Regions from separate parts of the Neptuniibacter marinus genome, predicted to be linked through region 2. Evidence: predicted binding sites of a transcription regulator. Region 2 holds the regulator's gene; the other holds the start of a gene.
What was found. The regulator FliA, encoded in region 2, starts transcription of late flagellar genes. The targets are predictions, from matches to a motif close to CTAAAGTTNNNNNNNNNNCNGCCGATA.
Positions count from the first base shown of each region.

Region 1: the regulator FliA is predicted to act here: its motif matches at 2,339-2,365, upstream of ACOQOE_RS08450 (DUF5610 domain-containing protein).

Region 1 covers NZ_OZ245004.1:1,824,631-1,832,066, forward strand. Annotated here, with positions in the region: gene ACOQOE_RS08445 (DEAD/DEAH box helicase family protein) at 1-968, opposite strand, end outside; gene ACOQOE_RS08450 (DUF5610 domain-containing protein) at 1,108-2,262, opposite strand; gene ACOQOE_RS08455 (DUF2058 domain-containing protein) at 2,658-3,215, opposite strand; gene ACOQOE_RS08460 (serine/threonine protein kinase) at 3,396-4,403, shown strand; gene ACOQOE_RS08465 (DNA topoisomerase III) at 4,477-6,432, shown strand; gene ACOQOE_RS08470 (SLC13 family permease) at 6,618-7,436, opposite strand, start outside.
Region 2 covers NZ_OZ245004.1:698,828-706,263, forward strand. Annotated here, with positions in the region: gene flhF (flagellar biosynthesis protein FlhF) at 1-641, shown strand, start outside; gene ACOQOE_RS03260 (MinD/ParA family protein) at 655-1,482, shown strand; gene ACOQOE_RS03265 (RNA polymerase sigma factor FliA) at 1,495-2,205, shown strand; gene ACOQOE_RS03270 (chemotaxis response regulator CheY) at 2,297-2,668, shown strand; gene ACOQOE_RS03275 (protein phosphatase CheZ) at 2,690-3,481, shown strand; gene ACOQOE_RS03280 (chemotaxis protein CheA) at 3,494-5,587, shown strand; gene ACOQOE_RS03285 (protein-glutamate methylesterase/protein-glutamine glutaminase) at 5,611-6,786, shown strand; gene ACOQOE_RS03290 (flagellar motor protein) at 6,790-7,436, shown strand, end outside.

The DNA.
Region 1 (7,436 bases), 1.1 Mb from region 2:
AAGTCTACGTGGGGCGCATCAAAACCTGTCGTAAGTACAGAGACATTAACCAGAAATTTCAGTTTTTTCTGCTTAAAGCTTTGTATGAGTTGATCGCGCTCTTTGTTGTCAGTCGCACCAGTAATTAAGGCGGTTTGATCTACTGGGAGGTAGCCGCAGATCTCTTGTGCATGTTTTACGGTAGCAGCGAATACCATGACACCTTGACGGGTTTGAGACAATGCTTTGACTTGTTCAATAATCGTTTGTGTTACGCGGGGATGTTTGCCTAGTAATTGGTTTACTTCTGCTTCTGCATATTCGCCAAAACGGTTTTGCTTTAATGCGGAGAAGTCATATTGGGTAATGCTGGCATCAATACATTTAGGCTCAGTTAGATAGCCGTTACGAACCATATAACTTAAGGGAAGTTCGTAAATACAGTATTTAAAGGGTTTTGGATCGCTACTACGAGCAAAACCACGGTGATGGTATTGATAGATCCATCCCATGCCTAGCCGGTAAGGTGTAGCGGTTAGCCCGAGTACTTTTAGCTGTGGGTTGAGTGAACGGAGTTGGCTGATAATCTTGCCGTATTGGCTGTCGTCATCATCATTTAGGCGGTGGCATTCATCAATAATCAGCAGTGAGTATTCTGCTGAGAAACGGTCAAGATTAGCTGATACGGACTGGATACTGGCAAAGGTAACTTGAAAATCATTTTGTTTGCGCTTTAAACCTGCGGAGAATATTCCGCCTTTGAGCCCGTAGCTTTCATACTTAGCGTGGTTTTGCTCAACTAGTTCTTTTACATGGGCTAAGACCAATATTTTTCGTTTTGCGAGTTTGGCCAGCTCTGCTATGACTAAGCTCTTTCCTGCGCCAGTGGGCAGCACAATGACGGCTGCATCCTCCGTTTTACGGAAGTGTTGTAGAGTGGCGTCTACAGCATCTTGTTGATAAGGGCGCAGTGTAAAGGGAGAGCTCATGGATACATGATCAAATGATGATGAATTATAGGGCTGATCATATCAGCCCTTGTCTTTATATGGGAGCGATTGAGCGGCATAAAAAAAACCGGCCATTAAAAGGCCGGTTTTACGTATATTGCAGCGATTAAGAAGGGGGTTAATCGTCTGCATTTTCCTGAGAAAACTGAGCCATAATGCTTTGCAATAAACCAACGTTATTATCTAGTTTACTCTGGGATTCTTCATCCGCATCTTTGTAACGTATATCTTCTTGGATCAAATTTTCTAATAAGCTGGCGCCAAATAAAGAGCTATCTTCTAAGAATCCAAGTGCTGGATTATTCATGAAGTTCTCCATGTTTTGCATCATGCCACCTAAGTGACGCCCGTTATCGCCGAGCGGATTATCATACTGCTGAACTTGCTCATAAGCGGCTACTGCAGAGTAACTCGTTGACTGAGTCATAGTTACATTCAAGTTCATTAATTGGGATTTGTCCATTTCTAATTCGGCCGCTTGATTAAAAGCATCCTGAACATCACCGCTGTAGAAATCTTCTGCAATCAGATTAATGTCTTGAATTAAGGAGGTGAGGGCGTCTAACTCTTCTTCATTAAGATCGCCTTCTACACTAAAGCTAAAGTTACTGCTGGCGTTACGGTCAATACCATAAGAGACGGCACTGGTTTCACCATCAGTATATGCACCAAGGGACGCTGTAATGCTGGCTTCACTATCAAAGTAGATTGAGACCTTGTCGCCTTCTTGGGTCATCACTTCCATAGAGAAGGATTCTGCTTTGGAATAACGCTCAGCGGCAGAGATAGATGTTTGGCTGCTTGTTGCTGCCACGTCTTCAGTGCTTGCTGTTGGTGCAATTGCGGCTAGTGCGTCAAAGGTGAGGTCTTTAGTTTGATCTATAGTGGCGGATGTATCTTCGGTGAGCATATTCAGCTTTTCTAGTATCTCCGTGGCTTCTTTAAAGCCTTTCTCAACACCCGATACAGCTGCTTGGTACATGCGATCGAGATCAGCGTCAGAAGCGCCGCGAGAACGAGCTTGCTCTAACCCTTGGGCAACAAAATCGGAAATCCGAGAAGCTACTTTTTCTGGAGAGTAATCATTTGCATCGAGACCTTTCATCTCAGATAAGCTCATTCCAGGAATATTTTCTGCTAGTTTGGCGACTAACTTATCTGCCGCAGATGCAGAACGACCACTGCTGTCTTTACCATCTGCAAACCCACCGGTTACCAATGTTTCTTGGCGAACCTGAGAATAGGCTGCTTGGCTGCTTAATAAAACTTGCACGGGTAATTCCTCCACAGACAAAAAAGGACCCTTATGATCCCGATTTTGTATTTCCATATTATAGCGATAAATGGGTTATCGACAGATATGCACTTTGCTTTAATGTAAACACTAATGTATGAAATTCTTTCATCAGATAAAAGGGTTCTTATTGGCTTTAGTCAATGGGATGGTTATACCCACTTTCAGCTATTGGCCAGATAATAAAACAGTTTTTACCTTATTCATTTAGTTGTTAGGCCGTATAAAATGATTTGATTACGGACAAGGTAAAGAATTTCTTTCATGTTCTGTTAGGGATTAAGCTTTGACCTGAGTTTAATCGCTATTCAGTAGGGCGCTACTTATATCTATAGCCAGCGCCCGTGCGAAAGGTCTTTCAATTCCTAGTTCGACTACCACATAAGATCATCAGGGATCTTATAATCGGCGTAAGGGTCATCTTCATCCGGTTCTTCTTCAGGTTGAACGCGAATAACGTAATCAGGTATACGTTGTTCAATCTTTTCTGCGAACTTATCGGGGATTAAGTAAAACTTTTCATCGAGTGTAGCAATGGCTACTTGGCCACGTATCAACTGTGTCTGTAAGTCGCTGGTAACGTACATTGTTTTAACTTTTTTATCGTAGACAAAGTTGTATGTGAGCTCAGCATTGTCTGGAATATTGATCTGCTGCTGCATGATCATTTGTCGGCATTGCGCTTCAATCTCTCGGTTCTGGCGCTCCTCATCGCGCTGTAGATTGAGTAGGCGGTCACGCTCTTGTTTCTCTTTACGCTGCTGCTCGAGTGCTTGTTGTTTAATCGCTTGTTCGTCGATGACTGCTTGGCCGGATTTCCGCGCTTTATTAGCCTGTTTTTTCTGTTTCTTCTTGTCTGAATCGGCTTTTTTCGCTTTCTTCTGATCAACGAGGCCGATGTTTAGTAATTGATCTTTCAGTGAACCTGCCATAACAATCTCTTAATACAAAATATAGATGTTGCGAAACTATATCAAAAACTGATCATAGCGCCTGCATTTAATCGTTTTTAATGTTGTAAATTGTATTAAAAAATAGCCCTTTAATGGCTTGCAGCGGCTAACGCTTAAACGTAATCTCCAGCCATACTGTAATTTATAGCTAGGAATAGAATGTCTGAAGATAAAATGCCTGAGCATGATAAGACCCATCCCTTTGAACGCTTAACACCCTCATTTTTGATGGATGCTGTTGAGACGCAAGGGTTTTGGTGTGATGGTCGGACCTTTCCATTAAATAGCTATGAAAATCGTGTTTATCAGGTAGGTATTGAAGATAAAGAGCCGCTGATTGCGAAGTTTTATCGGGCCAACCGTTGGAGCCGAGAGCAGATTTTGGAAGAGCACGAATTTTCGTTTGAATTGGCCGAACATGAACTCCCAATTGTTACCCCTTTAAAAAATGAGGAAGGTAATACACTGTTTGATTATCAAGGGTTTATGTTTTCACTTTTTCCTCGAAAGGGTGGACATGCGCCTGAACTTGATAATATGGATAACCTGTTTGTATTAGGTCGATTGCTGGGCCGAATGCACCGTGTTGGTGAGGTTAAACCTTTTACTCACCGCCCCGAAATTACTACGCAAAATTTTGGTTATGAGAGTGTAGCGTTTGTCTCAGAGCACTTTATTCCCTTGGATCTTAAAGCGGCTTATACATCGGTCTCTGCTGACCTGTTACAAGCGATTGATGAGATCACTCAACAGTGTGGCGAGATAAAGAAGATTCGTGTTCACGGCGACTGTCACTCTGGCAATATGTTGTGGCGAGATGATGCCCCTCATTTTGTTGATTTCGATGACGCGCGTATGGCTCCGGCCATGCAGGATATTTGGATGCTGTTATCAGGGGACCGCCATGAGCAAACGGCACAACTCTCCGAAATCGTTGATGGGTATAATGAATTTAATGATTTTAGAACTACAGAGCTTCGTTTAATTGAGGTCTTACGGAGTTTGAGAATTATGCACTATAGCGCTTGGTTAGCTAAGCGCTGGGAAGATCCCGCATTTCCACATAGCTTTAACTGGTTTAATACTAGCCGCTATTGGGGCGAGCATATTTTAGAGTTAAGAGAGCAGATGGCCATTCTTGATCAAGCGCCTTTAAAAATGATTTAGTGTTGGTTTTTTCTGGATTACAGGCTTAAATTCCTATACCGTTAAGTACTGTTTTTATATACAGTTTATTTCCATGATTTTATATATAGCCGAAAAACCCAGTTTAGGGCGAGCGATCGCTGATGCACTGCCAAAACCCCATAAAAAAGAGGAGGGGTGTATTCGGGCAGCCAATGGCGATACTGTCACTTGGTGTATAGGTCATCTGCTTGAGCAGGTTGAACCTGATGCATATGATGAAAAATATAAACGCTGGTCACTAGAAGATCTACCGATTATCCCTCAACAATGGCGACTGAAGCCCCGTAAATCCGCTGCAAAACAACTGTCTGTTATACGCAAGCTGCTGAAAGAGTTTGATTCTATAGTACATGCCGGTGACCCTGATCGTGAGGGGCAGTTATTAGTGGATGAAGTTATTGATTACTGCAAAGTCAGTAAAACTAAAAAAGAACGTATCCAACGATTATTAATCAATGATTTGAATCTACCCGCAGTGAAAACCGCTTTACATCAAATGCGAAGTAACAAAGAGTTTATTCCTCTATCGGTTTCAGCCTTAGCACGTTCAAGAGCTGATTGGTTGTATGGAATGAATATGTCTAGAGGCTATACACTACTTGGACAAAAAGCGGGTTATAAAGGGGTGTTGTCTGTTGGCCGTGTTCAGTCGCCTCTGGTGGGTTTGGTTGTGCGCCGTGATGAAGAAATAGAAAACTTTATCCCTAAAGATTTTTATACACTGGATGCCATTATCCCTTATCAGCAAAATCCTTTGCTGGAAATTTATGCACGTTGGCAGCCGAGTGAGGCTTGTCAGCCTTGGCAAGATGAAGAAGGAAGAGTTATAAACCGAAAGCTTGTGGAGAATGTTGCTTCACGTATTGTGGGTCAACCGGCGCAGGTTGTTACTTCAGAGCAAAAGCAAAGCAAACAAGCGCCGCCATTACCTTACTCTTTATCGGCACTGCAGATCGATGCATCAAAACGTTTTGGTATGAGTGCTCAACAGGTCTTAGATACTTGTCAGTCGCTGTATGAAAAACACAAGCTAATTACCTACCCTCGCTCTGATAGCCGTTATTTACCTAATGATCATTACAAACAGTCCGGCGCTGTTCTGGATGCCATAGCGGCTAATGAACAAACATTGAGTACCGCTATCAATAAGGCTGATCGACACCTTAAATCTAAGGCGTGGAATGACAAAAAAGTAGATGCCCATCATGCGATTATTCCGACACCTAAAAAACAATCGCTAAGTAGTTTATCAAGTTATGAGCGGAATATTTATCAGCAGATAGCACGACAATATATTATGCAGTTTTATCCCGCTGCGCTCTATGCGGATTCTAAGTTGGTATTTGATATAGCCGGTGGATGTTTTATTGCGAAAGGGCGTGTTCTTATTGATGCGGGCTGGAAAGCATTAATAGGTAAGGACAGTAAGGAGGAGGAAGGAAATATAGTTCCTGTGCTGGATAAAAATACGGAGTTAATTTGTCGTGAAGGTCAGATAAAAGATAAAAAAACCGAACCGCCTAAGCATTTTACCGAAGCCAGTTTACTACAAGCTATGACGGGGATCGCTCGATTTGTAGCGGATAAAGAGTTAAAGAAAATTTTAAAAGAAACCGATGGGCTAGGTACTGAAGCGACGCGAGCAGGCATTATGGAAACGCTGTTCAAAAGAAAACTATTGGTAAGAAACGGCAAGTCGATCCTTAGCACCGCTGCAGCACGAGGTTTGATACATGCTTTGCCCCGTGAATCTACATATCCCGATATGACTGCTCAATGGGAGCATCAGTTACAGGCGATGGCTGAAAAAAATCAAGCTTATCAGCCTTTTATGGATGAGTTAGAGCATAGAATTAAAACAATTGTGGCTCAGATAAAAACGGGGGGGGTACCTGAACCTTTACGTCATCTACCTCCCGTTGAAGCAACTAACTTTAAGCGTAAACGTAGAAGTACGGGTAAAAGTAAGCCAAGATCTAGAACGGCTAAAGCTAGGCCTAAGTCATAACTTTCCTTTGTTACCGATGTTTTACGTCAATTGATATTTTTATGCTTAACTTAGGTCGCTCTTTGAGTTTTAAGCCTGTTAAATGTTTAATGATATAAAACAAAAGCCCGCGGCAAGGTTTAAATATAAAACCAAGATGCGGGCTGTAAGATCAGCTGTTGTTGTTCGCTGAATAGTGGGTGTCTTTACCAGAAAATTCTAGCGTATAAAGTGATCACGGCGATACACCCTAGATTGATCCAAATGCCTATACGCATCATATCACTTTGTTTGATAAAACCAGAGCCAAATACAATTGCATTGGGCGGCGTCGCAACCGGCAGCATAAAGGCACAAGAGGCTGAAATAGCGATAACCGTTGATAGGATAATAGGTGACATTCCCAAGCTTTCTGCAATAGCAGCAAAGACGGGTATAAGTAAGGCTGCACTTGCCGTATTACTGGCGAATTCAGTTAATATTACGACAAAAGCAACAACGCTTAATAACGCGATTACTGCACTGGAAGATTGTAAAAAATCACCGATTGTATGCGCAAGAAATACACTTGTTCCTGTGGCTTTAAGTACGGCACTTAAACATAAGCCACCGCCAAACAATAGTAAGACACTCCAATCTGTTGTTTTTTCAATCTGCTTCCATTCGACCACACGACAAAAAGCCAACAAGATAATAGCGGATATAGCGATAAGGCTATCAAAACTAGATAGACCACCTAAAAAAGCATTAAGTGGTCCACTAAAGATCCAGCATAAGACAGTCAATAGGAATATACCCATCGTTATAATGCGGGAAGGTGTGAGTTCTAGAGGTTCATGCTTAACACTAAATTGGTGTTTAAGGTTAGGACGTAAAGCAAAGTACAAAATAACGATCGCTAAAGGCAGTAATATCACAGTCAAGGGAGCGGCGAGCTTCATCCAGCCTATAAAGTTGAGCCCTGTTTGTGCTGCTGCAATCGCATTGGGTGGACTACCGACTAGTGTTGCTATACCACCAATGCT
Region 2 (7,436 bases):
TGGTTGCATTTGTAGGGCCTACAGGTGTAGGTAAAACAACCACTATAGGTAAGCTAGCGGCGCGCTATGTATTGAAATATGGCAGTTCTAGCTTAGCCTTAGTGACAACTGATACCTTCCGTATAGCAGCCCATGAACAGTTGCGTACATTTGGGCGTATCTTGGATGTCCCCGTCAGGGTCGTTGATGCAGCAAATAGCTTAGATGATGTTCTACACTCTCTTAAGAATAAACGCCTCGTGCTGATTGATACGGCGGGATTGAATGCGCAAGAGCCGCATAGCGAGGCGCAGCTGGAAATGCTTGAAAGTGTCACTTTGCGATTAAAAAAACTATTAGTCGTTTCTTGTAGTAGTCAGCGCCGAGTCGTTGAACAAGCTTTTAATGTTTATAAAAACCTTGGGTTGAATGGTTGTGTCTTAAGCAAAATGGATGAGTCAGGTAGTTTGGGCGAGGCGATCTCGCTAATTGTGGAAAAACGCTTACCCGTGACTTATGTCACTGATGGGCAGCGAATACCTGATGATATCGATATTGCTCAAAAACATGAGCTTGTAAGTAGGGCTGTGATTACGGCGCAAAGAGCAATTGAAGCTGAAAAAAATGCGGTCGCGTTAGACTCAGCGTATAAAATGGGTTAGTGGTGAAATAATGATTGATCAACATAAGCCCGTTAAAGTAATTGCTGTGACAGGTGGGAAAGGCGGGGTTGGTAAAACAAATGTCTCTGTGAACTTAGCTATGGCGTTAAGCGACATGGGACATCGTACAGTGCTAATGGATGCCGACTTGGGCTTGGCTAATGTTGATGTGTTGCTTGGTTTGCGCCCGAAAAAAAATATTGCAGATGTTTTAAGTGGTGAGTGTGGGCTAAAAGAGGTCATGCTGGATGTCTGTGAAAATTTAAAAATTGTACCCGCTTGCTCCGGTACGCAGGAGATGACAGCGCTTTCCCCTCATGAGCATGCGGAGCTAATCCATGCTTTTAATGAGGTTTCTGATGATATTGATGCGTTAATCATTGACACCGCGGCAGGTATTTCGGATTCTGTGGTTAGTTTTGTGAAAGCTGCTCAGGAAGTGCTAGTTGTTGTATGTGATGAGCCTACGTCGATTACAGATGCTTACGCTTTAATTAAACTGTTAAATCGGGATTATAAAATGACGCGCTTTCGTGTCCTTGCCAATATGGTAAGAACGGACAATGAAGGTAGAAATATGTTTGGTAAGTTATTAACGGTTACTGATCGGTTTCTTGACGTCACGCTTCAATATGTGGGTTCAATCCCTTATGATGAAAATGTTCGTAAAGCGGTGCAACGCCAAGTCGCTGTTTTAAAAGCTTTTCCAAAGAGCAAAGTATCCTTGGCATATCGTCAATTAGCGAATAAAGTAAATGGGTGGCCAGTTCAAGCTGTGCCCCGAGGTCATTTAGAGTTTTTTGTTGAGCGGCTTGTACAAGGAGCTCGCCCATCGGATTGATAAAGAGGCAGTATGTACAACCAGCTGCAATTACAATCGAGTGATGAGTTAATTCAGCAGTATGCGCCGCTAGTTAAACGTATCGCCCATCACTTACTGGCTCGATTGCCAGCCACAGTGTTGCTCGATGACTTAATTCAAGCGGGTATGATTGGCCTGCTTGAAGCGGCTAAGCGATACGATGCTGCAAAAGGTGCTAGCTTTGAAACTTATGCAGGGATCCGCATTCGTGGCTCTATTATTGATGAGGTGCGCCGAGGAGATTGGACTCCGCGGTCAGTACACCGAAATAGTCGGCGAGTGACTGAGGCAATTCAGCAGATAGAATCGCGGACAGGCCGAGATGCTAGTGATGCTTCAGTAGCAAAAGAGTTGGGGATCTCTGTGGATGAATACCACAATTTGTTAAAAGATACTCTTGATAGTCGTTTGTTTAGCTTTGAAGAGATGATTAATCCTCAGCACGAAGGGCCAGGAGAGACATTTGCTAATGATGATCCCGGGCCAAATCAGCATTTTGAGCGAGAATCGTTTTTAAAAGCACTAAGTGGCGCTATAAGTAATTTGCCGGAACGGGAAAAATTAGTATTAGCGCTCTATTATGATGAAGAGCTTAATTTAAAAGAGATTGGTCAGGTTTTAGGGGTTAGTGAATCTAGGGTAAGCCAGATTCATAGTCAGGCAGCATTAAGATTGCGATCGCGATTAAGTGAATGGCAATAATAAGTTGCTAAGGCTCAACGTAATTGCGGTAATTTAGTGTAGACTCACTGGGTTGTGCAGAGTTAATTGGAGGCTGGTCTTGAATAAAGACATGAAGATTCTTGTAGTGGATGATTTCTCCACAATGAGACGAATTATAAAAAATTTACTACGTGACTTGGGCATGACAAATGTTCTTGAAGCGGATGATGGGCAGACTGCTTTGCCAATTCTGAAACAAGGCGGTATTGATTTCTTAGTGACTGACTGGAATATGCCAGGAATGACAGGGATCGATCTCTTGAAAGAGGTTCGTTCTGATCCTAACTTGGCCGCAATGCCAGTATTAATGGTTACTGCTGAAGCTAAAAAAGAGCAAATCATTGCTGCCGCTCAGGCTGGGGTGAATGGTTATGTTGTTAAACCGTTTACTGCTGCGGTACTTAAAGCAAAGATTGATAAAATCTTTGAGCGCCTGAGTTAAATAATAAAAGGTCAGTTTTAAATGATTTCAGAAACAGGCAATGGCTTAAGTCACTTTGAAATGGAATTGCAGTTGAAGGCGCAGGAACTTGTTTCTGTTCTCAACGAAGGTAAATTACCTGATGCGATGGAGATTATTCGCGAACTTCATGAGTTTCGTCACCAAACGTTTTTTAGTGAAGTAGGGCATTTGACACGTGGACTTCATGAAGCAATTAAATCGTTTTCAAGTGAACTTGGGCGTAGCCTAGAAATTGATGGCACTGCTCAGCCTGATACTGATGCAGCTGATCACTTGAACTATGTTATCGAAGTGACTGAAAAAAATGCCCACGAGACCATGGACCGAGTTGATAAAGCGCTTGTTCTGGTTGATAAATTAGATAAGCAAAGCGAGCGGTTTAAAGACTTATTGTTATTAGTTGGGCAGTTGGAAAAAGAGCATAAATCGCTTAATGGCGTTTACGATAGAACCTGTGCAGTCAAAGAAGAATCAGAACAAACAATCAGCACATTACGTGAAGAATTAACGGATATTGTTGTCTCTCAGAGTTACCAAGATATTACTGGCCAGTTGATTAGACGTGTGATCAATCTCGTCACTAATGTTGAAAGCCATCTTGTTGCATTGATGGGAATGGCGGCACAGGTGGAAAAAATATCGGGCGTCGACATGTCCACAGAGTCTGAAAATGAACAGACTAATAATAAGAATCCTATTCAGGCTGAAGGACCACAAATCAAGAAAGATAGCGCTGATGTAGTCAGTGATCAAGATGAAGTTGATGATTTGTTATCCAGTCTGGGTTTTTAAGAGGAGCGCCATATGAGTTTGGAAGTGGATCAGGAAATTCTTGAAGATTTTCTTGTTGAGGCAGGAGAGATCCTTGAGCAATTATCCGAACAGTTAGTCGATCTGGAACAACGTCCTGACGATAGTGATCTGCTCAATGCTATTTTCCGAGGTTTTCATACAGTTAAAGGCGGTGCTGGTTTTTTGCAATTAGAGCCTATGGTTGATTGCTGCCACAATGCTGAAAATCTGTTTGATATGCTGCGTAATGGCGATATTAAAGTTACCTCGGAACTCATGGATGTAGTGCTCCAAGCTTTAGATAGTGTCAATGTTATGTTTGAAGCTGTGCGCAATGGAGAGGAGCTCGAACCAGCCAATCCACAACTGATCCAAGCGTTGGTCGCCTTTACTAAGGGTGAAGCTCCTAAACCTGCTGCCGCTAAAACTGTCCCAACTCCAGACCCTGTTCCTGCACAGACATCTAGTGCGCCTAATACACAGGATCCTACAATTGATGAATTTGATATGCTGCTGGATGATCTTGGTGACTTGCCCGAGGTCGCTGCGGAAGTTAATGAAGCGCCTGTAGATGATAGCCTTATTACCGATGATGAATTTGATGCCTTGTTGGATGAATTGCATGGTCCAGGTAAAGGACCTGATGCAGCGGTAGCTACTAAAGAGCCGCCAGCTGTTGATGATTCTGCCGATCCAGAGCTAATTACAGACGATGAATTTGAAGCTTTATTAGATGAGCTACAAGCACAAGGTAAAGGCGCTTTTGTGGAAGCGCCTATTGTTGAAACAGTACATGAACCCGTCCCTGCTCCAGCGCCAGCCGCTGTTGTAACACCCGCCCCTGTTGCTGCTGTAGCGCCTACTCCAACGCCAGTGGCTGAGAAGAAAGATAACGCCGTTTCCGCCGTTGTTAAAGCGGATCATCCACAAGCCAAGCCACAGCCAGAAAGTAATGTACGTGTAGATACGCGCTTACTTGATAAAATTATGAATATGGTGGGTGAGCTAGTACTAGTTAGGAATCGGTTGGTCCGTTTAGGTGTTACCCGCGAAGATGAAGAGATGGCAAAAGCTCTCGGCACTTTAGATATGGTAACCGCTGATCTACAAATGTCGGTGATGAAAACGCGAATGCAGCCGGTGAAAAAAGTATTTGGCCGTTTTCCGCGTTTAATTCGAGATTTATCTCGAAATTTAAAGAAAGAGATTCGCCTTGAACTACGGGGTGAAGAGACAGATTTAGATAAAAATTTGGTTGAAGCTTTGGCAGATCCGCTTATTCACTTAGTACGTAATGCGGTTGACCATGGTATCGAAACGCCTGATATTAGGGAGGCTGCGGGTAAAGAGCGTGAAGGTCATGTACTTTTGTCTGCAGAGCAGGAAGGCGATCACATTCTGCTAACAATACAGGATGATGGTGCCGGAATGGATGCAGAAAAGCTACGAGAGCTCGCTATTGAGCGCGGTATGATGGATGCTGAAGCTGCTCGCAGACTGACTGAGCAAGAATGTTTTAACTTGATTTTTGCGGCAGGCTTCTCAACTAAGAAAGAGATTTCTGATGTGTCTGGCCGTGGTGTCGGCATGGATGTAGTTAAAACTAAGATTACCCAGCTGAATGGTACATTGAGTATTGATTCAGTGATCGGTCAAGGTTCACGTATAGCGATTCAGGTTCCTTTAACATTAGCTATTATGCCAACCTTAATGGTTATTTTGGAGGAGCAAGCCTTTGCTCTGCCTCTTGTAAATGTAAATGAAATATTCAATCTAGATTTAACAAAAACAAACGTAGTTGATGGACAGCAAGTAATTATCGTGCGTGATCAAGCGTTACCGCTTTTCCATCTAAAACGTTGGTTGATCGATGGTCTGCACAGTGCAGAGCTTCCTGAGCAAGGACATGTGGTTATTGTAACTGTAGGTACGCAACGAGTGGGTTTTATTGTCGATCAGCTGGTTGGTCAAGAAGAGGTAGTGATAAAACCATTAGGTACTATTCTACATGGCACTCCTGGACTTTCTGGTGCGACAATTACTGGCGATGGGCGGATTGCACTGATTATTGATATTCCCAACTTGCTTAAACATTACGCTTCTTAATAATTTCGATAGGAGCGTGATTTATGCCAGTTAAGGTGCTGATTGTTGATGATTCGGGCTTTTTTAGACATCGTATCAGCGATCTGCTTTCTGGGGATAGCCGGATAGAGGTTGTAGGCACCGCAAAAAATGGTAAAGAGGCTATAGAGCAAGCTAAGAGCTTGCGCCCTAACCTTATTACTATGGATGTTGAAATGCCGCAAATGAATGGTATTGAAGCCGTTCGAATCATAATGCGTGAATGCCCTACAAATATATTGATGCTATCATCATTAACATCTGAGGGGGCTCGAGTAACTATACAAGCGCTTGAAGCTGGAGCACTTGATTACCTTTCTAAGGATATGCGTGCATGGATGGCGCATTCCGATTCTTTAGAAAAGCAACTACGAGACAAGGTTGTAGAGCTAGGGCGCTCTCGGCATGCAGGCTTGCGGAGCCGTTTTTCTGATCCAAGTGCTAGCTCATCTAGAGTGTTTAAGTCCGAGCCGCTATTAGCATCCAAGTCACCTAGATCACCAACCTCCAGTAATCGCTTTTCATCTAATAGTGCTCAATCTGGACTGACAAAAGAGCCCGCGAAGACAGCCTCTCGTCTATCTCAAAGCTCTCATGGTAAAAAGGTCGTGCCTGATTGTAGAGTCGTTGTTATAGGCTCATCTACTGGAGGACCCGCTGCGCTACAGCAAATTTTGACACAGATTCCGGCTAACTTTCCCCATCCTATTTTACTGGTTCAGCATATGCCGAAAGCGTTTACATCAGTGTTTGCTACGCGCTTAGATCAACAGTGTGCTATTGCAGTAAAAGAAGCGGAAGATGGTGATTTGCTGAAGCCGGGTAGAGCGCTGCTTGCACCAGGCGGGTGTCAAATGATTATTGATCCGCGCGGTACTGATAAAATTAAGATCATGCTTGGTGATGATAGACTGACCTATAAGCCAAGTGTGGATGTTACTTATGCGTCTGTAGCAAAGAGCTTTGGTAAAAAAGTGTTAGCAATCATATTAACAGGCATGGGGGCAGATGGTTGTGATGGCGCAAGAATGTTAAAGCAACAGGGGGCAACAATTTGGGCTCAAAACAAAGAGAGTTGCACTATCTATGGAATGCCTCAGGCGGTTGTTAATGCGGGACTGGCAGATGCTGTTCTTGATCTAACCGAACTAGTTTCTATTCTCAGTAGTAAAAGGTCTTAATCTATGGACTTAACTGCAATACTTGGTGTTTTAATCGCTCTAGCTGCGGTACTTGGGGGTAATCTTCTTGAGGGAGGGCAGTTACAGGAATTATTGAACGTGCCAGCGGCAGTGATTGTTGTCGGGGGTACGTTAGCTGCAGCCATTATCCAGTCACCTAGTCAAGATGTTGCCAGAGCATTCAGGCTTGTCGGTTGGGCGTTTGGGCGTAACAAACAAGATCTAAGTCAGAATGTTGATAAAATTGTTAACTGGTGTGTTATTGCTAGACGAAAAGGTTTGTTAGCTTTAGAGACTGAAGCCGATAAAGAAAAAGATTCTTTTATAAAAGTAGGTTTGCTTTTGCTTGCTGATGGTAAAGGCCCCGACATTCTCCGTAGTACCTTAGAGGTTGAACTTGTCACTTTAGAACAACGAGATCTTCAGGGGGTAAAAGTGATTGAAAGCATGGGCGGGTATGCACCGACATTAGGTATTATTGGCGCTGTGTTGGGGTTGATTCATGTGATGAGTAACCTCTCAGATCCAGCTGCGTTAGGCGCCGGTATAGCTACTGCGTTTGTTGCTACAATATACGGTATTGGTATTGCGAACTTATTTTTGATCCCTGTTGCCAATAAAATTAAAAGTTTGGTGTTAATGCGTTACCA